2 regions of the Bradyrhizobium sp. B097 genome follow, and region 1 is predicted to be linked to the other one. Evidence: riboswitches for the same ligand, from Rfam matches in the RefSeq annotation. Region 1 holds a riboswitch; the other holds the start of a gene.
The links. A riboswitch is a leader RNA that binds a small molecule or an ion and turns the genes downstream of it on or off. The one in region 1 is predicted to bind ZMP and ZTP.
Positions count from the first base shown of each region.

Region 2: linked by a shared signal. The riboswitch ahead of AAFG07_RS18770 (tetrahydrofolate dehydrogenase/cyclohydrolase catalytic domain-containing protein) and the one ahead of glyA (serine hydroxymethyltransferase) in region 1 are both predicted to bind ZMP and ZTP.

Region 1 is NZ_CP152412.1:1,778,705-1,787,620, reverse strand. It holds gene AAFG07_RS08235 (ABC transporter ATP-binding protein) at 1-135, shown strand, start outside; gene AAFG07_RS08230 (dipeptide ABC transporter ATP-binding protein) at 132-1,100, shown strand; gene AAFG07_RS08225 (LysR family transcriptional regulator) at 1,274-2,254, opposite strand; gene bla (class A beta-lactamase) at 2,354-3,271, shown strand; gene AAFG07_RS08215 (ankyrin repeat domain-containing protein) at 3,423-4,337, shown strand; ZMP/ZTP riboswitch at 4,422-4,507, shown strand; gene glyA (serine hydroxymethyltransferase) at 4,542-5,819, shown strand; gene AAFG07_RS08205 (c-type cytochrome) at 5,953-6,519, opposite strand; gene AAFG07_RS08200 (PQQ-binding-like beta-propeller repeat protein) at 6,609-8,318, opposite strand; gene AAFG07_RS08195 (ABC transporter substrate-binding protein) at 8,760-8,916, opposite strand, start outside.
Region 2 is NZ_CP152412.1:4,012,732-4,021,647, reverse strand. It holds gene AAFG07_RS18815 (alkane 1-monooxygenase) at 1-1,014, shown strand, start outside; gene AAFG07_RS18810 (L-dopachrome tautomerase-related protein) at 1,078-2,196, opposite strand; gene AAFG07_RS18805 (helix-turn-helix domain-containing protein) at 2,347-2,739, shown strand; gene AAFG07_RS18800 (hypothetical protein) at 2,749-3,201, opposite strand; gene AAFG07_RS18795 (hypothetical protein) at 3,174-3,524, opposite strand; gene AAFG07_RS18790 (hypothetical protein) at 3,679-4,050, opposite strand; gene AAFG07_RS18785 (hypothetical protein) at 4,260-4,553, opposite strand; gene AAFG07_RS18780 (zinc-ribbon domain containing protein) at 4,764-5,186, opposite strand; gene AAFG07_RS18775 (MaoC/PaaZ C-terminal domain-containing protein) at 5,329-5,775, opposite strand; gene AAFG07_RS18770 (tetrahydrofolate dehydrogenase/cyclohydrolase catalytic domain-containing protein) at 5,927-6,790, opposite strand; ZMP/ZTP riboswitch at 6,806-6,885, opposite strand; gene AAFG07_RS18765 (hypothetical protein) at 7,102-7,518, shown strand; gene AAFG07_RS18760 (hypothetical protein) at 7,641-8,159, opposite strand; gene AAFG07_RS18755 (hypothetical protein) at 8,481-8,916, opposite strand, start outside.

The DNA.
Region 1 (8,916 bases):
ATCAACCCGCCGCCCGGCTGCCGGTTTGCTTCCCGCTGCAAACACGCCATGAGCATCTGCACCGAGCAGGAGCCGCGCCTGCGCGAGATCGCACCCGGCCATCGTATGGCCTGCCACCTCGGAGACGCGTCATGAGCGAGCCGCTGCTGCGCGTCAGCAATCTGAAGAAGCACTTTCCGGTGCTCGGCGGCCTCCTCTCGCGCGAGGTCGGCCAGGTCTATGCGGTCGATGGCGTGTCGTTTGCGGTCAACCGCGGCGAGACGCTGGGGCTGGTCGGCGAATCCGGTTGCGGCAAGTCGACCACCGGGCGTTGCGTCTTGCGGCTGATCGAGCCGACCTCGGGCGAAGTCGTGTTCGACGGCCAGAACGTGATCGGGCTCGGCGGCGGCGACCTGCGCGCCATGCGGCGCAACATGCAGCTCGTCTTCCAGGACCCGTTCGCCTCGCTCAATCCGCGCATGACGGTCGGCGCGATCCTCGCCGAGCCGTTCATCATCCATAACCTCGTGACCTCGGCCAGCGAGCGCGAGGACCGCGTCGCGCGCCTTCTGGTCAAGGTCGGGCTGAAGGCCGAGCACATGCGGCGCTATCCGCATGAATTCTCCGGCGGCCAGCGCCAGCGCATCGCGATCGCCCGCGCGCTAACCTTGGAGCCGAAGCTGATCGTGTGCGACGAGCCGGTGTCGGCGCTCGACGTCTCGATCCAGGCCCAGGTCATCAATCTGCTCGAGGATCTGCAGGCCGAGCTGAACCTCACCTATCTGTTCGTGGCCCACGATCTCTCTGTCGTCGAGCACATCTCCGACCGCGTCGCGGTGATGTATCTCGGCCGCATCGTCGAGCTCGCCAAGGCCAGCGATCTCTACCGCAATCCGCAGCATCCCTACACCAAGGCGCTGCTCTCGGCGGTGCCGGTGGCCGATCCCAAGGCGAAGAAGCTGCGCATCCGACTCAAGGGCGACGTGCCGAGCCCGATGAATCCACCCAAGGGCTGCCACTTCCACACCCGCTGCCCAATCGCCGAAGAGCGCTGCCGCCACACCGCGCCGGAGCTGCGCGAAGGCAGCAACGGGCATTCTGTGGCGTGCCATCTGGCGTAGGGCTGAAACGCAGGCACTGCCGAACTGCCGACGCGCGTCTGCTCCCTCACCGTCACCCTGAGGTGGCCGCTTCTTCAGCGGCCCTCGAAGGGTCGACGGCCCGACTGGTGGCCGTGCATCCTTCGAGGCTCGCAAGGGCTCGCACCTCAGGATGACGGGGCAAAAGCCCTTGCTCACCGCCGCTTCTTCACGGCCTTTGTCTTGACCTGCGCTTTAGCTTTGGCTTTCGGCTTGGGCCGTGCGGCAGGCACCTGTGGCGCATCCCTCACCTCCTCCACCTCACTCACCTCCGCCCGCAGCGTGTCGAGCAGCCAGTCGCGGAAGGCGCGCATGCCGGGCGTCACCTCGCGCGACTTCAGCCAGGTCAGCCAATAGGACCCCGCCGGCACTTCGGCCGCGAACGGCCGCACCAGCCGGCCTGAGGTCAACTCGTTGTTGAACATTGCGATCGGCACGAGGCCGACGCCGACGCCGCGCGCAGCCGCCTCGGCCATCGCGACCGAACTGTCGAAGATCGGTCCCTGAATCTTGGGGCAGGGCGCGCCCGCCACCGCAAACCACAGCGGCCATTCCTCGGCGCGGTAGGAGCGCAGCAAGAACTCCTGCGCGAGATCGGACGGCTTGCGCAGCCGGCCCGCCACGTCGGCGCAGCACACCGGCGAGAGCGGCGCGGACAACAGATGGATCGCCTCGGTGCCGTGCCAGGAGCCGTCGCCGAAGCGCAGCGCAAGATCGAGCCCGTCGCCCGCAATGTCGACGCGGTTGTTGTTGGTGAGCAGACGCAGGTCGATATAGGGATGCGCGCGCTTGAAGCGATCGACCCGTTGCAGCAGCCACCCGGTCGCAAACGTCGTGACGCAGCCGACGGTGACGACCTCGCGCGTGCCTTTGGCTTCGATGCGATCGATCGCGGCACCGATCCGGTCGAGCGCGTCTGATAGCACCGGCAGCAGCGCCAGCCCTTCGTCGGTGAGCACCAGCCCGCGCGGCAGGCGGCGGAACAGGCTCGCGCCCAAGAGATCCTCGAGCTGCTTGACCTGATGGCTGATCGCGGTTTGCGTCACGCGCAATTCCAGGCCCGCGCGGGTGAAGCTCAATAGCCGCGCGGAGGCCTCGAAGGCGCGCAATGCGTTCAGCGGGAGATGCCGGCGCACGGCGTCATGACCAAGTTTTCCTCATGCCTCGTTGTATAAATGATTGTTTGTGCGCCGTCACGCCGTTGGGCAGTTTCGCGCCGCCAACGGGGACGAGAGATGCTGACGAGACGGACATTCGGATTGCGCGCGCTGGGCCTTGCGGTTTCCTGCACTTTGCCGCGGCCAAGCGCCGCGGCAGGACAGAGCGCAGCGGCGGGACCAGGCGAACCGGCGCGGCGGCTGCAGGAGGAGTTTGCGCGCATTGAGCTCGCGACCAGCGGCCGGCTCGGCGTCGCCGCGCTCGACATGGAGACCGGATTGCGCGCGAGCCAGCGCGGTGACGAGCGGTTCCCGATGTGCAGCACCTTCAAGGCGCTGGCCTCGGCCGCGGTGCTGCACCGGGTCGACCGCGGCGAATCCAGCCTCGACCAGCGCGTGCAGGTTGAGGCCAAGGATATCTTGGCCTATGCGCCGGTGGCCAAGCAGCACGTCGGATCGAGCATGACGCTGTCCGAACTCTGCGAGGCCGCCATTACCCTCAGCGACAATACCGCTGCCAACCTGCTGCTGCGCGAGATAGGCGGGCCTGCCGGCTTCACCAGCTTCTTCCGCACCATCGGCGACAATGTCAGCCGGCTCGATCGCTGGGAGGTAGCGCTAAATGAAGCCGTGCCGGGTGATCCGCGCGACACGACGAGCCCAGTCGCGATGCTGAAGAATCTGCAGCGCGTGGTGATCGGCGATGTCCTGCAGGCCGCCTCGCGCCAGAAACTCGTGGACTGGATGGTCGCCAACAAGACTGGCGACACGAGGCTGCGCGCCGGCGTGCCGCGCGACTGGCGGGTTGGCGACAAGACCGGCACCGGCGAGCGCGGCACCTATAACGATATTGGCGTGTTCTGGCCGCCCGGCCGCAAGCCGATCGTGGTGACGGTCTACCTGACCGGGGCAAGCGCTCCGATGGAGAAGTGCAACGAGGTGATCGCCAATGTCGCGCGCGCCGTTGCCAATGCGAGCACCGGACAGACCGGCTAGAGCCGCACAACGCCGCGCGGCGCAACGGCGCTGCGCGGCGCGACATCCCTGCGCGGCTTGAAAATCGACGGGCAGCTTGGCAGCAACCAAGGATCATGCGACGCTCAATCCGAATGGCGATGCTGATAGCAAGCCATACGGAGGACACGTCTTGTATCGCCGCATCGCCCTCGCCGCGCTGTTGGTTGCCGGCAGTACCCACACCAGCCTCGCGGCGGCCGACCCGGCGCGGTGCCGCGAGCTGATCCGCAAATACGAAACCGACAAGGCGCAGCTCAGCGCAGTCGAGATCTCGCTGACCTTGTTCGCGGCGGCCAATGCCGATTGCGTCAACCTCGCCACCGCGCTGCTCGATGGCGGCGCCTCGGTCGATGCGCGGGACCGGCTCGGTGCAAGGCCGCTGAGCCACGCCGCCCGCTCCGGCCATCTCGACATGATCGACCTGCTGCTGGCCCGTGGCGCGCCGGTCGATGCCCGCAACCTCGCGGGATCGACCGCGCTGTATCTTGCGGCCGAGCGCGGCCATGTCGCGATCGTGCAGCGGCTGATCGACCGCGGCGCCGACGTCAATCTCACTGGGCGCAGCGGTGCTTCCCCAGTCGCGGCCGCCGCCTATGCCGGCCGCGACATGGTGGTGCGCATGCTGCTGGCGCACGGCGCCGACGGCCGCAAGGCTGACGACACCGGCAAGCCACCGATCGTGTACGCGGCCGCCGGCGGCCAGATCGGCATCGTCAAGCAGTTGCTCGCGCTCGATATCGACATCAACGCGCGCTACGCCAACGATCTCACGCTCCTGATGTGGGCGGCTGGACCGGACGAGACCGTGCCGGAGGCACAGGCGCTCGAGGTCGTCGCGTATCTCCTGGACGCAGGCGCCAGGGTCGACGATCGCGATGCGCGGGGACGCACGGCGCTGATGATCGCCGCCGAGGGCAACCATCCGGCGATCGCGAAAGCGTTGCTGGCCCACGGCGCCGATGCGGCGCTGGCCGACAAGGCCGGCAAGCACGCCGCCGATCTCACCATCCTGTCGGCGCTGCGCGAGGAGCTGACGCCGCGCTGAGGCATGCGCGCGATGGACTCATGAGTTGCGAAAGGTCCGCAGGTGGGCTAAATTTTTCTCTACGAAGAGTCTCCGTGCTCATTCGTCCTATCGCGCGACTGGCGAGCTAACGTGGAATCGACCACGGGGAAGCGCGAAGGGTTCCAACGCCGATCGCCTGGGCAACCAATCTGCTGGAAAAACAGCGTGTTGAGGAGCCCGAGCATGCCGTCATTTCGCAACGAACTGTCCATCAACGATCAAGAGATCGCTGCCGCCCTTATAGGGGAAGAGCGTCGTCAACAGGACGGCGTCGAACTGATTCCGTCCGAGAATTACACCTACCCGGAGGTGCTTGAGCTGCTCGGATCGGTCTTCACCAATAAATACTCCGAGGGATATCCGGGACGCAGGTACTACGGCGGCCAGCAGTATACCGACAGCATCGAGAACCTCGCACGCCAGCGGGCCTGCTCGCTTTTTCGTGCCGAGCACGCCAACGTTCAGCCGCTTTCCGGATCACCGATGAATCAGGCCGTCTATCTCGGCCTATTGCAGCCTGGCGACACGATTCTCGCCATGGATCTGTCCCACGGCGGTCATCTCACCCACGGCGCGCCAGTGTCCCACATGGGGCGCTTGTTCAACTTCGTTCGCTACAAGACGGCCCCGTCAAACGGCGCGATCGATTTCGATGAATTGCGCGCGATTGCGCGTGAAGCACGTCCGAAGATGGTGTTGTGCGGCTACAGCTCCTATCCGCGCGACCTGGACTATGCGGCGTTCAAGAGTATCGCCGACGAAGTCGGCGCGCTCACGATGGCTGACGTGAGCCACTATGGCGGATTGGTTGCCGCTAATGTCATGCGCAATCCGCTTGATGCCGGCTTCGACATCATGACGACGACATCCCACAAGACACTGCGCGGCCCCCGCGGCGGGATCATCCTATGCCGGAAGGAGAATGCCGGTCGGATCGATGCTTCCGTCTTTCCAGGTTTGCAGGGCGGACCTCACATGAACGTCGTGGCCGGGATTGCCGTGACGCTCAAGAAGGCGGCGACCTCGGATTTCCAGGTTTACGCGCGACAGGTTCTGCGCAACGCGAAGGTTCTTGCCGGCGCGCTGATGGAACGCAGGATGAAGCTGGTCACGGACGGGACGGATAATCACATGATGGTCGTCGATACGGTCGCATCCGTCGGATTGGACGGGCGAGCAGCCGAGGACGTGCTCGATGCCATCGCCATCACGACAAACAAGCAGGTTATTCCAGACGATCCGCGCCCGCCGCTCAGGCCAAGCGGTATTCGCCTTGGGACACCGGCGGCGACCACGCGCGGCATGGGAGACCCCGAAATGCGCCGCATCGCCGAGTTCATTGCGGGGGCTCTGCAGGCGAACGGAGACGATGCGGTCCTCGCGCGTCTCAGGTCGGAGTGCATCGAGATGTGCCGAGCCTTTCCTGTTCCAGGCGTGGTGTCCAGGTCTCGACCGAACTGATCGGCTCTACGCCAGCAACCGCAACTTGGCGCGCAGACGCACAGAACGGGATCGGGCGCCGGCGTCCGACCTCGACCGCCAAGAACACATATGCGATAGCCCTGCGCTCGCGTGAGGCTGAGCTTGCCCGCCGCTAAAGCCCCGCCAGATAATCCACCAGCGCGGTGAGGTCGTCGGGCGAGGTCGCCAGCATCAGGTCCGACATGCCGGGATTGTTGCCGCGCGCGCGGGTGCGGAAATCGGCGATGGTTTTCGCGAGGTAGTCCCGTCCCATCCCGGCGAGCCGCGGCACCGTGCCGTCGCCCTGGAACCGATCGAGGTGGCAGGCCGGGCAACCGACCGAAGCGCTGGCGCTGAGCGCCTTCGCTGCGACGTCCTTGGGCGCGCTGGGCTGGCCGAGATTCGGCCATGGCTTCTGCGAGAAATATTCCGCGATCGCCAGCATGTCGTCGCGCTCGAATTGGGTCGCGATCGGCTGCATGATCTCGCTCTTGCGATCGCCGCGCTTGAAATCGCGCAGCTGGATATAGAGATAGCCGGCCTGCTGGCCCCAGATCGTCGGAATGGTCTTGTCGACGGGCTTGCCGTCCTCGCCGTGGCAACCGGTGCAGACCTGCGCCTTCTCCTCGATCGTCTCCGCGCGCGCTTGCGCCACCATCAAAAGCAGCGCGGCGCCGCACATCATCAATTTACCGAACATTGGTCCATCCGAAGAAAACAGAGGCGGGACCGAACCGGTCCCGCCTCGCCGTCAATGCTTGCACGCGCGATGATGCATCCCGCCTCGGCTCAGTCGAGCGTGAAGGCGATGATGTTGTTGCCGCGCTTGAAATCGAGCTGGACGTTGCCACCGGCACCGACCACGACATATTGCTTGCCGCCGATCATGTAGCTCGACGGCGGCGCATTGACGCCGGCGCCGGCGCGGAAGCTCCACAGCTCCTTGCCGCTCGACGAATTATAGGCCGCGAACTTGCCGTTGCCTTCGCCGGTGAACACCAGGCCGCCGGCGGTGGCGAGGATGCCGCCGATCATCGGCTCGGGCGTCTTGACCTGCCATTTGATCTTACCGGTGTTGTAGTTCACCGCGGTGATGTTGCCCGACTGCTTCTCGCTCGGGATCACCTTGAAGGCGCCACCCAGCCACAGCTTGCCGTTCGGATAGGCCGAGCTTTCGACGTGGTAGGTCATCGGCTGGTGCAGGTTGATGGCATAGGCCAGTTCCTGTCCCGGATCGGTCGCGATCGGCGACCATTCGACGCCGCCGTTGGCGCCGGGCAGCATGCGCGCGCCTTCCTTGGTCGGCAGCACCCACATGTTCTCCTGCGGCACCATCGCCTCGGAGAAGCGGATCAGGCTGCAGTCCTTGCGATCGTGCACATAGATGTGCCCGGTCTTGCCGGCATGAATGACGCCGGGAATCGTCTTGCCGTCCTTGTCCTTGACGTTGACCAGCACCGTCGGGCTGACCGCGTCGAGGTCCCAGACGTCATGGGCGATGTACTGGAAGTGGCAGACATACTTGCCGGTATCGAGATCGAGCGCGACCAGCGAGTTGGTGTAGAGGTTGTCGCCGGGCCGGTTCGAGCCGTCGAGGTCGGGCGACGGATTGCCGACGACGAAGTAGATCCGGTTGGTCGCCAGATCGACCGACGGGTTCTGCCACACACCACCGCCGAGCTTGGCATAGGGATCGCCGATCTTGGCGAGCATGTCCTTCTCGGCCTGGATATTGCGATGCATGTCGCGGCCGGTGGCGTCCTTGGTCGCCCAGACGCCGACGGAGTTCTCCGGAATGGTGTTGAAATTCCACAGCTGCTTGCCGGTCTTGGCGTCATAGGCGCGCACGAAACCGCGGATGCCGTATTCGCCGCCATTGGTGCCGATCAGCACCTTGTCCTTGACCACGGTCGGCGCCATCGTCTCGCTGTAGCCGAGCTCGGGATCGGCGATGTTGGTGGTCCAGACCACCTCGCCGGTCTTGGCGTTCAGCGCCATCAGCTTGGAATCCAGCGTCGCCAGATAGACCCGGTCGCCGAGCACCTGGACGCCGCGATTGTTAGGACCGCAGCAATAGACCGTGATCGGCCCCATCTTGTGGGCGTAGTGCCAGAGCTGCTGGCCGGTCTTGGCGTCGAGCGCATAGACATGGCTGAACGACGTCGTGACATACATCACGCCGTCGACGACGATCGGCGATGTCTCAAGCGACTCCTTGACGTCGGTCTGGAAAATCCAGGCGACGTGCAGGTTCTTCACATTGTCCCGGCTGATCTGCTTACCCGGATAAAACCGCGTCTGGGCGTAATTTCCGTTGGTGAGCAGGAAGTCCTTGACGTTCTTGTCGGCGGCGTTGAGTTGCTCCTGGGTCACCGGAGGGACATTGGCGTTACCCAAGACCGACTGCTTCTCCTGCTTGACTTCTTGTGCGATGGCAGCACCGGACAACAGGCCAACGCCGACCGCTGCGGCGAATGCCGCAAGCCCTTTCACGTACATAGTCTCCCCCGTTATTTCTTGGTTGCAGTATCAGGGATGGTGTTTGCTACTTCCCCCTCGAGGCCTGGCCGCCGTAGCGAGCGCACACCGTGGATGGCTTTGGTTGCGCTGCAATAGATGATCAAAAAAAAGACAACGACAGGTATCGATGGACGGGTTCCATGTTAGCGCTGTCCTTCACAAAGACAACCGATGCGCTCAATGCGAAACTGCAACAGCATGCGGTCGCGCGCCCGAAGTGCTGCGACCGCGGGCTTGCATCAATCTGAGCAATATCGGTAGCTTCCGGCGCCTTCGCGCATCGCCGGACACATTCGCCTTCGCAGGCGCAGCACGCAAAATGAGACTAAGCGTCAAGCGACGGCGGCGCGCGAGGTGCGGCTCCGGCTGAAGCCACTGGTCTTCGCCAGCGCGATCGCCTGCTCCCGGGTTACTCCCAAGTTACTCCCAAGCCCAGGTCGAGAAATCATTCTCGAACTGCGGCACGTTCTTCCATACGCCCTTCAGCTTCTTGCTGGCGATCGTGATCAATTGCGGCTGGAACAAAAAGCCGGCGACCGCATCGGTTGCCAGCATCCGCTGCGCGTCGCCGAGCAGC
Region 2 (8,916 bases), 2.2 Mb from region 1:
AATCCGCTGGTGACGCTGATTCCGTTCGTCTTCATCTTTATCCTGATCCCACTGCTCGATGTCCTATTCGGCGAAGACACCCACAATCCGCCGGCGGAAGTGGTCGCCGCGATGGAGGCCGATCCCTATTATCTGCGGCTGGCGCGCATCACCGTGGTGTTTCCATGGATCAACTACGTCGCCCTGATCGCCTTCTTCGGCACGCAGGAGCTGCCGTGGTGGTCCTATGTCGCTTTGCTGCTCGGCGTCGGCACCATCAATGGCGGGGCGCTGTTGATCGGGCACGAGCTCGGCCACAAGGCCGACCGGCTCAACATCTTCTTCGGCATGCTCGCCAACTGCGCGGTGGGTTACGCCCATTTCCGCGTCGAGCACAATCGCGGCCATCACACCTGGGTCGCGACGCCGGAGGATCCCGCCAGCGCGCGGTTCGGTGAATCGATCTATGCCTTCGCGACGCGAGAGCTGCCGGGCGCGTTCATGCGCGGCTGGCGCAATGAGGCCGAACGGCTGACCCGGCGCGGCGAGCCGGTCTGGTCGGTCAACAACGAGATCCTGCAGGGCTTTGCGCTCACGCTCGTCGTCGCGGCCATTCTGATTGCGCTGTTCGGCTGGAAGGTCGCGCCGTTCATCGTCGCGCATCATTTCCTCGGCTGGTATGCGCTGACCCAGGCCAATTATGTCGAGCATTACGGATTGCTGCGCGAGAAGCTGCCGAACGGACGCTACCAGGCGGTCGAGCCGCGTCACTCCTGGAACACCAACCACATCGTCTCAAACCTGATGACGTTCCATCTGCAACGTCATTCCGATCACCACGCCAACCCGATGCGCCCCTACCAGTCGCTGCGCGATTTCGACGACATCCCGCGGCTGCCGAACGGCTACACCGGCATGTTCGGCCTGGCTGCGATCCCGCCGCTCTGGTTCCGCGTGATGGACCCGAAGACACTGGCGTGGGCCGGCGGCGACAGGAGCAAGCTCAATCTCGGCGACCGGCCGGCGAATGCGTGATTGCAGGTCTCGCCCGGCCTGCAAGCAGGCCGGGCGATCGTCGTAAGCACGCGCGATGCGCGGTCATCGTGAGACGTAGCCTGCCGCAAGCGGCTTGAAGCGATAGATCAGATATGGGGCCTTGTTCTCGCCCTTGCCGCCGTGGAACATTGCCGCCGCAGAGATTTGCGATGCCGACACGTACATGTAGCCATCCGAAGAGGCCGTGATTCCGTCAGGCCACACCATCTCCGCATCGCTCAGATAGGTGCGGTACTTGCGATCGGTCCCGACGACGCCCACCGACTTGCTCTCGACCGCGGTGAGATAGAGATTGCCGGCATAGTCGATCGAGAGCCCGCCATTGTTCGGCTTGTCTGAGTAGCGCTCGACCTTGGCGCTGAGCTCGGCCGGCGTCAGCTTCTCGTCATTGAGATCGGCCACGCGCACGCGATAGATCGAGCGGCCGCTGAGCGGCGCGAAATAGACCCATTCCGACCTGACATCCATGGTGATGCCGTCGCAGCCGACCTTGATGATGGACGGCTTGCCGTCCTTGCCCGACACGGTGAGATCCTTGCCGTCCACAGTGATCGGCAGGTCCTCGGGAATCGTGGAGCGGTCGCCGTCAAGCACGCGCCTGGCGCGCCCGGTATCCATGTCGATGACGATGATCGCGGCATGCGATCCGTCGCCACCGGGACCGATGTTCTCGTCGGCGATGTAGAACTTGCGATGCTTCTGGTCGATCACGATGTCCTGCGGCTGCGAGCCCGGCCGCGTCACCGGATCGGGCATGTAGTAGATGCGCTCGAGCCGGTCGCTGCGGGTATTCCATCCCACCAGCTTGGGCGTGATGTTGGTGCGGAATCCCATGTCGATGATCCACACCACGCCATTCTCGTCCGAGCGAAGCCCGAGCACGTTGTCGAGATACTGGTCGGTGCCTTTCCGGGGCGTATTCCACTCCGCGCTTGGAAATGGCTGCGACGTCGTCGGCGACGTTAGCCTGGCGACCCTGATCTCGGGGCTGAAGAATGGGTGATGGCTGAAGATGAGCTGGTTATCCGGCGTGATGGCGATGTTGCCGACCGACTCGGGCAACCGCGCCACGATTTCGGCGCGAACCGCCTCATCCGCACGCGCGCTCGATAGCATTACGTTCGCCGTCATCGCGGCGATCAACAAAATCCCTCGCTTCACGCGGGTCCCCTCCCTGTTATCGTTGGTGTGTCGTTGCGCACCGGACCGGCCTTGATCGGCAAGGTTCGGCTTTGCGGGATCGACGTTGCGCGCTAATTTGGGCGCTGACAATTACGCACAGGAATGTCCGGTAGTATCAGGGAGTGAACCATGAAGGGGCTTGATGCGAAGAGCTATGACTGCGCGGTCGGCTGCCCCGTCGAGGCGACGCTCGATCTGATCGACGGCAAGTGGAAAGCCGTGATCCTCTACCACCTGCTCGGCGACACCATCCGCTTCAACGAACTCGGGCGGCGGCTGTCGCGGATTTCGCAACGCATGCTGACGCGGCAACTTCGCGAGCTCGAGACCGCGGGCCTGATCCACCGCGAGATCTATCCGGAGGTGCCGCTGCGCGTCGAATATTCGCTGACGCCGCTCGGACGTTCGCTCGAGCCCGTCATCCGGTCGCTGTGGGTCTGGGGCAATTCGTACCTGGAGACGCGCCGACCCTCGCCGCGTGCGATCAACGGTGCGTCAGCTTCGGCGCCGCGCGCCGGTTAGGGCAACAGCTCAGGCTTGCCGCCGCTTCATCGCGCCGATGCCGAGGAACGAGCCGTTCACCGACGAATACTGGCTGGTGAATTCGAACGCATCGAAGCCAGGTGCTTCGAATTCCTTCAGTGCTTTCCAGAGCAGCGTCGTATCCGGACAGGCCTGGGAGTGGATGTCATGATGTACGATGATGCTGGCGTGGGAGCGCACCAGCAGGTGATCCTGCATCGCACCGCGCAGGCTGTGATCGCCGTCGATGAAGACGAAGTCGGGCTTCAGCCGATCGACATGGGCACCCGCTAGAGGTGAAGTCGAATAAGCCTGGAGATAGACCGGCTCGATAGAAGCCTGCTCCTGCAGCAGTTCGAAATAGGTCGCGATGAAGGGCGTCGGCGCGATTGGATCGAGCGCGATCACGGTCTTCAGGTCGGCGCCGCTGTGCCTCAGCCACTCCGAAACCAGGATGAACATGCCGCCCCAGCGGCATCCGATTTCCATATAGGAGGAAATGCCGGACGCGTTGCGCGCGAGCCAGGCCAGATACGGCGCAAGCTGCTCGGATACTGCCAGAGGTGGAGGCCCTTGCCGAAGCTCGGCGCAAGCTCCGGCGGCTGCTCGTGAAGCAGTTCGTCATTGAGCCCCAGCGCAGGGATGAACTCACGTTCGAGGAATTCCACATCGAGCCGCTGAGACGGCGTCAATGCGGCGATGGTGCTGATCGCTTCACGCACGAACGGCGCAAGGTCGGCGAAACGCTGGTATCGGTCTTCTGGAGCTTGCTGGACGTTGAGCATCGGTGCGATCGGGCGAGGGTTGGACGGACGGGAGAGCGCTGGCGGCAAGTCTCCTCCTCCTTCAACGGCGCGAGCGCCCTTCCCGGGCGGAGAATCTTGCATCCCGCCGCGCTGATCGCGCGTCCATCCATGGCCCGTCTTGCCGCCGCCCGTCTCACCCGCTCGGGATCTTCCGACGCACGGCCTCCACGCCGGCATCGGTGACGCGATATTTCCGCCCCATCTCCGGCAGGATCCAGCCCTTCTCGATCATTCCAGCGATGGTGCTCGGGCCGACGCCCGCGGGAAACGGCCGGCGATGCCGGATCGCGTCGATCGCGACCCGCTCCAGATGGGTCGCGACATGCGAGGGGCGCGCGCGAAACGCCTTTGCCATGATCAGGACCGACAGCACCTCGGCGCGCCGGCGCACGGCCGACGCGCTGCGGGTCAGTTCGTTGCTGATCTCGAGAGCATTCTTGCCGGCCCGGGCGAGTTCTCTGAGCTTCTCGTCCTCGTCAGAGCTCCAGCGTCGCACGATCCCCATCTGCCCCTCACCGCCCGGGTACCCATCTCGAACCGATGCATACGCAGGCGATGCTGATTTGCCATGTGACTTTTGGCACCTCTTGATGTGACGTTGGAGACTGTCGCCATCAAGAAGGCCGATTGCGGTGCCGTCCGATGCGGCACTCAGAAGCACGATCCGATTGAATCGGATCATGCTCCAATCTCTTTGTGTGATCGCGTTTCGCTTCAGTGCTTGCTGGGTTCAAGCGTGATGAGCACGCCGGTCGGTTCGGGCTCGTGCGGCCGCAGCGACGTCAGCTCCGGATCGCTCCACTCGGCTAGGCTCACCACCTCGCCGGTCTGCCCCGGCATGTCGGAGGTCTGGGCGGGTTCGAGCACCTTGAGCCCGGTGGTGTCGACGAAGAATGTGTGCTCGCCGAACACGCTGTTCAGCTGCGCCACCGCCGGATGATCATCCGGAAGCACCTGCGCGTTCAATTGCGTCATGGTCTGCTTGACTTGCGTGGAATTAAGCTTCATCCGCTGCTCCTTCTTTGTTGGTTCCGGCCTTGGATGTTTCCCTGGCTGCTTCCTCCCCGCCCGCACCCCTCGCCGGGGGCTTCGAAGTCTCGAACCGATCAGGCAACGAAACGTTCCGCACGCGCGACGCATTGACCGCGTGCGCGCGGGTTCCACATCCATCGCTGTGTGTGTGTGTGTGTGTGGCACGACGCTGGGCATGCCCACTCTCTACGAGGCGGAAGGCTTCTTCCTGGCGAGCCCTGCCAGATGCACGCGGCGCGCGGCGGATTTGCGTGCGCGCGCCCGGGTGCGGCAGGCCCGGCAGGCCACGGCCTTGGTGAACACGTCGCCCTTGGCGGTCTCGTACCACCATTTCTGCTGCAACGGCGTCCACACCTCGGCAACGCCGCAATCCTTGCAGACGAACGGCTCGGGCCGATAGGTTCCGCGTTCGACGAAATCAGGAGTCGAATAGCTGTTCGTCGGCGCGAGCTGGCTCGTGACCACCGGAACCTCGTCGCGCGCCAGCGCGATCTTGTAGTCGCGCAAGCGCTGCCGTTCGGCGGCGCGTTGTGCCAGCGTGCGACGCCATTCCTCAGCTTTGCGCTGTTTGGCTTCGATCTCGCCCCGCGTCTGCTTGCTGCGCTTCACGCCCATACCATCCGGCTTGCACCGCATCGACGAATTTGCCGCCCGGCCATATCAGGGCGACGCCACTGATAGGCTGCAGTCCGGCGCAGGCTTGCCATGGTAGCCGCAGCAGTGCCGGGCGGCCAGATTGATCCGGGCTGGGTTACGTCTGCTCCGCCGGCCGCATGCGGATCAGCGCATCGAGCACCAGGACAAGAACCGGACGCTGCTCGTCGTTGACAAGCTCCGTCTTGAAGATCACGACGGCGTCGCGCCGCTCCGGCCTGATGGTGATTTTCTGGATCCGGGATTGGCCGGTGAGCGTGGCGCCCGGGCGAACCGGGCTCGGCAAGCGGATCTCGAAGCTCCGCCCGACGATGCCCGCCACCTTGGTCCAGATCGCCTCCACGACGAGCCGCTGATAGATCGCAATGGTGTTGAAGCCGCTTGCGATCAGGCCGCCGAACGGGCCCGCCGCAGCTGCAACAGGATCGGTATGGATCGGCACCGGATCATATTTGCCGGCGAACTCAAGGATCTCGGCTTCGCCGATCGTGTAGGTACCAAGCTGGAATGTCTGGCCCTCGGTGGGATCTTCCGCATACAGCATCGCGCGCCTCCGTTCTGTCGCGCGACGATAGACCAATGCTGCAGGCTTTCCATGACCTCCGGCGTCATGTCCTTCGCGCGCCGGACTTCGTGCGCAAAGACGAGACGCGCGCGGCGCCGGCCGCTCGCGTCTCGCTGCAGGCTCCCCGCGGCTATTGCAGCCGCGCTGCCCTCGCCTTTGCGGCCTTCACGGTGTTCTCCATCAGGCAGGCGATCGTCATCGGGCCGACGCCGCGCGGCACCGGCGTGATCGCGCCGGCGACCTGCACCGCTTCGTCGAAGAAGACGTCGCCGCACACCGCGTAGCCGCCGTCCGGCTTCTCGACCCGCGTGGTGCCGACGTCGATCACGATGGCCTGCGGCTTGATCCAGTCGCCGCGCACGAGCCCAGCCTTCCCCACCGCGCTGACCAGGATATCGGCCTGGCGGCAGATCTTGCTGATGCCGCGGGTGTGGATGTGGGTCTGCGTCACGGTCGCCTGCTCCTGCAGCAACAGCGCGGCCATCGGCTTGCCAACGATGTTGGAACTGCCGATTACCACGGCATGAGCGCCGGTGAGGTCAGGCCGGATCGACTTGATCAGCCGGAGACAGCCGAGCGGCGTGCACGGCACCAAGGCATCGTCGCCGTGAAACAGCCGGCCTGCGTTCAACGCATGCAGGCCGTCGACATCCTTCGCGGGATCGACTGCCGCCATCACGCGCAAGGCGTCGATATGCGCCGGCAGCGGCAGCTGGATCAGGATGCCGTCGATATCGTCGCGTGCGTTGAGCGCGTCGATCCTGGCGAGCAGATCGGCCTCGCTGGCGTCATCCGGCAGGCGTTCGACCTCGCCGCGCAGACCAAGCTGCTCGGCCATCCTGACCTTGCTCTGTACGTAGATCTGGCTCGCCGGGTCATAGCCAACCAGCACGACCGTGAGCCCGGGCGCGCGGGGCAGCCGGTCCAGTTCGCTCGCAAGCTTGTCGATGACAATTTGGGCATGTGCATGCCCATCAAGAATGTTCGCCGTCATGGCACCTCCGTTTCGAAGCGGTGCCCAGGCGCGCGGCGTTCAGTCTCTGCGCTCCCCGATGGTGGTCCATCCAAGCGCCAGTCGCGCAGATGGCGCCGTCATAGCCGCCCGGCCCGGCAAACGCAAATCACGCTCCCTTGCGGCGAACCGGCGAGGAATTGCCCCTGTTTTTGCCGGTGGATCGGTGCCGGGCGGGCCCCCGCCGGGGGTAGGATTCGGGCAGAACTTGCGATAAGCCTCGGCGCTTGCCGGGCTTTTCCGATCCCCGGCGCCATCCTTCCGGTCATCACGCCACTTCGGACATTTTCACCATGAGACATATCATCCTCGCGCTGGCGCTCCTCTGCCCGGCTGCCGCGCTTGCCCAAGGCACCGCTCCAGCCACCACACCACCCCCCGCCGCCGACAAGCCGGCAGCGGCCCCACAACCGATGGTCGGCGACAAGCCGCTGGTCCAGGTCGGCAAGAAATCGGCGGCCAAGAAGGGCGAGAAGGCCGCAGCACCCGGCAAGCCTCAGTCGGTGGCGCAGAAGCTCCAGGCCTGCCAGGACATCGACGACGCCACCAAGGAGCGGCTGATGTGCTACGACGAGATCTTCAAGCCGCAGCCCAAGCCGAAGGCCGCCCCTGCCAAGGGCGTCGCCGAGTGCCGGTTCGTCAAGGAAGAGGACGAGCGGCTGACCTGCTACAACGGCTTCGCCGACAAGATTCCGCGCCTGCCGCGCTAACCGTTTCCGGCCAACCGGGGACGCTTTCCCGCAACCGGTTGCTCGCCTGATCTCGCGGACATGAAAATGCCGCCGCAAGTGTTTGCGGCGGCGTATCGATTGCGATTGCGGCGTGTCCTGGTCTACCAGGTACCGAAGCCGCCGAAGAAGCCCATGCGCGGCTGCTGCTGCGCGACACGGTACGGCTGATACATGCCGGGCTGGGCCAGCCGCATCGGCTGCTGGGAATGGACATGGCTGCGCGCAATCTTGCGCTTCTTCGGCGCCTGCACCGGCTGCTCGGCCGGCTTCGCCTCGGCCACGACCGGCCCCTTGCGCGCGTCAGCCTTCTCAGGCGGAATGAACTGGGCGAACGTGTCACGCACGCGGGCCTGCGCCGACGCATCGCTGGCAGCCGCCGGGGTCGCTGCGGCGACCGCGTTCACCTGCGACGGAACGATGGTCGGCAGGTTGGTGTCGTACACCACCCGCTCCGGCAGTTTCTGGGTCGACTTGATGCGTACCATGGTCTTGCTGTCGACGCCGGGCGACGACAGGCCCTGGCTGGCGACCACGGCCTCCTGCGGTACGATGGCATTGACGACAAAGAGCAGCGCGAGCAGCACGCCACCAACGAACAGGAAATAACGCGCCACAGGCATTTTGGTAGCTCCCCCCGCGCTACGGGCGCGGTTCAACTCGACGCGACGACATCTTGTCATCGCGCAACGAATTCATCGTCTGCGCATGATCACCCGGACAGACGCCATCCTGCGCTTCCGGGTCGTTCTCTAACGGTCGGCTTATTAGTTAGTTCCTGCCTGGCCGTTACGGTTCACCCGGCAAGTCAATTCCCGGTCACTTTTTCGGGATGCAGGGTTTGGAGCGTTTTCGAGCGAAGTGGGTACCGGTTCGCGTGAAGAAAACGCGTCAAAACAAGAAGCTAGAGCTTCGGTTCTGATTAAATCAGAACCGAAAGTGCTCTAGGCGCGGCTGGCGGTCACGACCGTGCATCTCGCCTTGTTTGCGTTAACATTTACGAACCCGATCAGCATCGGCGGGTAGGTCTTGCGGCTCTTCATGGCGATGGTGTCTGGAATCAGCCGCTTGCGTTCGGTCACGGGGCTGCCGTCGCCGCGGATGAAGGCGCAAGCGATCTCGATATCCTTCACCGCGAAATCATTGGCGTTGCGCAGCGTCAGGGTGACCAGCACCTTCGAACCCAGCCCGCCGCGCCGCCAGGATTGCGAGGCGATCCGCAGCCGGTCCAGCGGCGATCGTCCGGTGCCCGGCTCGGACGCTCTGGCCGCCTCGGCGGGCTGCGCGGCGGTCGCCACGCCGACGGTGGCCGGTTCACTTGCCGGTGCGGCTGGCACATCCTTTGCGGCTTGATTTGCGATCTGGCCCGGCTGCGCCCCG